2 regions of the Lysinibacillus sp. NPDC056232 genome follow, and region 2 is predicted to be linked to the other one. Evidence: riboswitches for the same ligand, from Rfam matches in the RefSeq annotation. Region 2 holds a riboswitch; the other holds the start of a gene.

Region 1 (3,187 bases), on a different contig from region 2:
TTGATTAAAAACGACTATTTTGAGGGATATATGGTGATTACTGTTTCGATTTTTAAGTTTTTCGAAGATATCAGAGAGCACCGAATAGTCTGTTGTCATACCAGAGCTAGGTGGCTTTGGTGAGATTGTCAGTTCATCTATCTCATACATCCATTTTTGCCACCTACTTCCTTGTGTTTCCACCCCGACCTTTATGTCATTTTCTTTTAAAATTGCAATGAACTCCTCCAAATTTCGGATAAGTGCAGGATTGCCACCTGAAATCGTGACAAATGAAAAGCCACTGCCTCCAAGACGTTTCAACTCCGACCAAATCTCTTCCGCTGTCATTTGGACAATAAGATGCTTTCCGCTGCCATCCCACGTAAACGATGAATCACACCAAGAACAGGAATAATCACAGCCAGCAGTTCTCACAAACATGGTCTTTTGGCCAACTACCATTCCCTCACCTTGAATCGTCGGTCCAAAAATCTCGATAACAGGTATCTTACTCAACTTCTATCCACTCCCGTCTCGCTTCTGCATAGCTTGTCGGAGTTTCATATAGCCGGATAAACTCTACACGCGCACCGTTATATCTTTGTTCATCAAGCAAGGCCGCAGCCATCTTTTCGTAAATCCAAACAACAATGTTCTCTGCCGTCGTATTCATGGGTGGGAGCGTTTCATTTAAATAACGGTGATCCAAATGAATCTCTATTTTTTCTTTCCAAATTCCTTTTATATCGCCAAAATCAATCATCAAACCGCGTTCATCTGTGTATCCACTTAATGCTAAAACTACGCGATACGTATGACCATGCAAGTTTTTACATTTCCCCTCATAATTATGTAAATGATGAGCAGCATCGAAGGTAAATTCTTTGCTTACGAGAACACGTTTTGCATGATAGTTCAATTGATTTCTTTGAATATCTACATCTATTTTTTGGAGCTTATCGACGATTCTAAAATCTGACATGCCTTAAGACTCCTTCCTGTAACTCAAATACTCATCAAGCCCTTTTTTTCGAAGATGACATGCCGGGCATTCACCACAGCCATCTGCTATTACACCGTTATAGCAAGTCAGCGTTCTTTCTCGAATAAATTCAAGTGCCCCAAACTGATCAGCAAGCTCCCATGTCTGTGCCTTATTCAGCCACATCAACGGTGTATCAATCACAAAGGAATCATCCATCGATAAATTTAACGTTACATTTAAGGATTTAATAAAAACATCTCGGCAATCCGGATATCCGCTAAAATCTGTTTCACAAACGCCAGTTACAATATGCTTAGCTCCTACTTGGCTCGCTAAAACGCCCGCAAATGAAAGAAAGAGAAGATTTCGGCCAGGTACAAAAGTCGATGGAAGCTCACCATTTTCTCCGTCTTCTACCTTTATGTCTTGTCGTGTCAATGCATTCGGAGCAAGCTGATTCAGGAGTGACATATCAAGAATGTGATGCTTGACACCGAGCTCCTCTGCTATCATCTTCGCACATTCAATTTCAAAACGATGCCTTTGACCATAATCAAAAGTTACTGCCTCAACTTCTTTAAAACGTTCTTTTGCCCAGAACAAACAGGTTGTACTGTCCTGACCTCCACTAAATACAACAATTGCTTTTCCCTGCTTCATCTATAAAAACTCCCTTTTATCGAAAAAACAGCACTCTAAGAAAAAGTGCTGCTTCTTCTTAGTTTTTTTTAGAGGGTAGCTAAATACCTCTTTCTTGATTGAACTATTCAATTCCTCATTGATCGATAATCAATTTTTTCTGGATTAAGATCGTGGTTCATTAAACGACATATGAATATTGTGTACTTTAATGCGTCAGTCCTTCTTCATGGCTTCGGCAAGACATAAAAAAACCTCCTTGTAAAATGTTTCCCAACACTTTTCAAGAGAGGCATCACCAATCGTTCTATTAAAACATAAGTAAAAACATAAAAAAAAGCCACGTCCGATATGGACATGGCATATTGTCATGTTTCCATAGTTTTTTATAGAGGGTATCAGCTATGAACCTCTCCCGTTCTAGTCCGGGCACTCTTTTCTTCAATATAATACAAAAAATAGTACAAAACGTCAAATTGATTTTTTTTATAAAATCTTCCCATAAATGCTTCTCTGGAAAAACCACTGTTATACTGCCCAATCCGGACGAATTACTTGCATTGCAAAGCGAGTTCTTGGTCGAAAACTAGTTGTTCCGTCGAAAGGAATAACGCAAAGTCAACTTTAATAACCAACATTTATTGGTTTATTCATCACGATCAAGTGCCTCTTTCACAAATGTAGGAAGTGCGAATGCACCAACGTGTAAATCTGTATTGTAATAGTTCGTTTTTAGAGCAAATTTGTCCCAAGCATCTACTTGAATATCTTTAATTGGATGTAATACTTTTGAAGCAAATCCGAATAGCCAGTGTCCCGATGGATATGTTGGCATATGGAATTGATATACGCTTGCGATTGGGAAAATACCTTTAATTTTTTTATGTGCTTTACGCATGTTTTCTGCATACTCCACGAAGTATGGTGATTCGTGTTGGTTAATTAAAATCCCTTTTTCGTTTAATACACGGTAACATTCTTTATAGAAAGCTGTTGTAAATAAACCTTCACCGACTGAAATTGGATCAGTAGAATCTACTAATATTAAATCGAATGATTGATCAACTGCGTTTTGAACGTAAGCTAAGCCATCATCGAAAATCATTTCCATACGTGGATCCTCTTCGACACCAGCAGCTGTAATTGGAAGGTATTTCTGGCTTAAACGGAATACTAACTCATCGATTTCAACCATTACTACTTTTTCTACTGATTTGTAACGTAGTACTTCACGAGCCGTACCACCATCACCACCACCAATAATTAATACCTTTTTTATATCTGGGTTAGTAGCGAATGCTGGGTGCGTAATCATATCGTGATAAACGAACTCATCTTTTTCATTGACCATCATCAATCCATCTAAAGTGAAGAAAGTACCAAACTCTTCACTTTTATAAAAATCGATTTTTTGGAACGGAGATTGCTCACTATGAATTTCTTCATTGTAACCGATTGAAAATTTACAGTGATTGCTCCATTGTTCTGTATACCATTTCATTAAATCACGTCCTCTAATACTTCTTGTTTCACTAGAATTGTATCAATTTCTTGTTCTGCGAATTGGCGAATTTTATCTGC
Region 2 (3,187 bases):
AATAAACGATATTATTGATTAATTAATTTGTCAATAACCAAAATGCTCCGTTCAATCATGCATAGTAAAAAGCCACATCTGGTTAGATGCGACTAAATTTTTCTACAACAATATTCCTTTTCAGTCTCCTTTTTTACATTTAAAGCATATGATGCAAATGAGACTAGTGCTGTTCTCAAAAAGGAGGAATATCATGAACAATAATGAAACCAATTCAAATCAACCTTCTTATTCACAAGAGAATCAAAATGCAAATGTTGGGGATATTGACACAATCATTTCTAATCTATGTGACAGTCTATTTGCATTTGCTTTGGATTTTGCCTTAAATGCCTTAGAGTATACAAAAGAATTGGATGAGGAATTAGAATATACAGATGAATTCAAGCAACAAGTAGACGATTTAATTTTGGAAATAGAAGAAATTAAAAATATTTTAGATGAGTAATTTCAAATCAGAAACCCGTTATATGTACTACTTTCACGCCAAGACATCCTCATTATTAATATAAAAAGTAGAGGTGTCTAAAATGCAAAGCTTTCAAAATATGTGTACGAAATTTGCACAGATTGCCAATGGAAAAGCTTCTGTGGAACATGGCGTATGCTCAGTAAAACTTCATCGAAATCTTCATGTGAAAATTCAAGGTCGCCCAAGTCGTAGTGCACTTCATGCTGGGATAACATTCGAATCGCTTGATATATATGGAAATGCACTTAACTTAGGTGAAGTTGTAGTACTCCAAGAAGAATTACAGCCATTTGTTAAAGTACTTGCAGAAAATAATTTAATTATAAGTGCTATTCATAATCATTGGATATATACGGACCCAACTATTTTGTACGTCCATTTTCAATCAATAGAGCCTCCATTAACCTTTGCCCAAAAATTTGCTCAAGCATTTAGCGTTTTAAAAAACTACTGATAACTACACTTGTTAAAAGAACTGCTTAGAACAGTTCTTTTTTGATATGGCTGGACTCTCCTTAAGTGGTTGTTTCTCATCTATAGTCCAATTTCATTCCATATGTAAAGAAGCAAGGGTACAAGCCCCCTTCTTATGGATTCAAAATTCGAATCCTGGTCAAACACACACCTATCTAATTAATGAGCAACGAACAAGAGCTAAATATTACCGTTAGTACTATGAATTTCTGCGCTTTTTTTACTCAACGCTATTTACAAATAAGCATGAACATTGATATGATTGCATTTGCTTCACGTGGTTCGTAACCATCCCACGTAAAAAAACTAAGGAGAAATGAATATGAAAATAAAATTTTTAGCAACGAGTGGCATTATCGCAGCGCTCTACATTGCTATTACATTACTAGTTGCACCATTTGGCTTTACAGAGGTGCAGTTCCGAATATCTGAAATGTTTAATCATTTAGTTGCATTTAATCCGCGCTTTGCCGTCGGGATCATTATTGGTGTATTTATCTCTAACCTCTTTTCACCACTCGGCATCTACGATTTAGTTTTCGGTGTAGGCCATTCAATGATTACTCTTGGATTGTTCATTCTTATTTGTAAATTTGTCAAAAATATTTGGGCACGTTTAGTCATCAATACATTTTTATTTACTTGCACAATGTTCATCATTGCTTTTGAATTGAACTTAGCATTAGAATTACCATTCTTCTGGACATGGTTAACTGTTGCTGCAGGTGAATTTGTTGTCTTAGCGGTCGGTGCACCGATTATGTATGCATTGAATAAACGCTTAAACTTCAAAAATTTAATTTAACTGACGGATCTTATCGAGCCGTATTTAATAAAAAGAGGGACGGTTGGTTCACCGTTCCTCTTTTTTGTTGTGTTCAATTGAAGAGGAAAAATCAATAACATAGCTTATGTTTAAATTCGAATATTTTTCATGTAAATAAAGTTTTATTACCTAGCAAAAAGAGCGTTGCAATGAATAGTCAGAAAGAAAATAATATGTTATTTTAATCCTTTTCATTCTCATCTCCTAATTTTCCAACATAATCAATCAAAGCATGAAGAAGTATTAGAGGTATAATGGAGTTCAATGCGACTGCAAGCATCCCGAACACAAAGCCAAAAATGGTTGTCCGAATGACACCAGATAAACTCTGATATGTATGCGCAAGACCAAAAATTATTGAAGTACACAATAGAACGAACCAAATTGACCATTCTGGAAATAGTATGTTAAATGCAAATATAAGGAATCCACGATAAATAATTTCTTCTGTGACCCCTGCTGTCCATGCTACTTGATTCCAAATGACTTTGTCTTTCTTTGTAACAGGTAGTAACTCAGTAAACGCTATTTGCTTCATTTGTTTTTGTTTCATTAATATCATCTTATTTTTAACATTATCACTTATAAAATATCCAATCGCGTAATATAAAAGCAATATACTACATAATAGAGCTACCCCTATGACAATATATGTAGCAATTGGTCCTAATGCTTTTGTGTTAATACTCGGCATTATTACGCGTAGTTCTTCTAAAGTAAGTTCAGAATTTGCCACTACTATTAAAATAATAAATGTTGGTAACCACAAACCTAACATAACAATCTTATAATAGTGTATCCTGCTTGCGGGATTAGTCGGAACACGTATTTTAAATCTTTGATATAACCAATAACCTATAATTGGCTCATATAAAAGAGTAAACCCAATGAATCCCCATAATAGTATGTTCATTTTGTTTTATGCTCCTTTAGCATGGTCTCTATTTTTTCAATTAGCCATTTTTCTTCTTGTTTACTAAATGGTGACGAAAATAACATGCTATCCAACTGTATCTCCATAAGTTTTGGTTCTGTTAGTAACCAATTAAATAATTGTGGTAATTGAGAAAAAAGTTCTTCGAGAATAGTATGTACTTCGATATCCGTAAATTGGTTCTTATAAGCTATTTTTAATTGATTTATAATGTTTATTAAGTGTGCATCATAACGAACGTTGTGACCATTTGATACATCATAACTCTCATCTACAATTTCAATTGGTAAATAACCCTTTAACCATCGCTGCTGAGATTCCATATGTAAATTATTTTGAATTAATGCAATAAATATCTCTGGTTCGATTACCTGATTTGATTGAGCCAACGAAATTGTGTATTCAAGTAGTTCAATATTCTTTTTAATTTCCACCAATTTACGGAGCATTTCCCCCTTTTGGTACTTTAAAGACTCTGTTA

What was found. A riboswitch is a leader RNA that binds a small molecule or an ion and turns the genes downstream of it on or off. The one in region 2 is predicted to bind preQ1.
Region 1: it holds a riboswitch for preQ1, as region 2 does, so the genes downstream of both, queC (7-cyano-7-deazaguanine synthase QueC) here and ACFCYJ_RS16435 (QueT transporter family protein) in region 2, are expected to answer to the same signal.

The regions. Positions count from the first base shown of each region.
Region 1 covers NZ_JBHJTF010000002.1:3,631-6,817, reverse strand. The annotation lists gene queE (7-carboxy-7-deazaguanine synthase QueE) at 1-498, opposite strand, end outside; gene queD (6-carboxytetrahydropterin synthase QueD) at 491-964, opposite strand; gene queC (7-cyano-7-deazaguanine synthase QueC) at 968-1,627, opposite strand; PreQ1 riboswitch class I at 1,979-2,025, opposite strand; gene speE (polyamine aminopropyltransferase) at 2,253-3,107, opposite strand; gene speD (adenosylmethionine decarboxylase) at 3,107-3,187, opposite strand, start outside.
Region 2 covers NZ_JBHJTF010000022.1:56,381-59,567, forward strand. The annotation lists gene ACFCYJ_RS16425 (hypothetical protein) at 194-448, shown strand; gene ACFCYJ_RS16430 (DUF1259 domain-containing protein) at 531-926, shown strand; PreQ1 riboswitch class I at 1,218-1,262, shown strand; gene ACFCYJ_RS16435 (QueT transporter family protein) at 1,269-1,751, shown strand; gene ACFCYJ_RS16440 (CPBP family intramembrane glutamic endopeptidase) at 1,954-2,685, opposite strand; gene ACFCYJ_RS16445 (MerR family transcriptional regulator) at 2,682-3,187, opposite strand, start outside.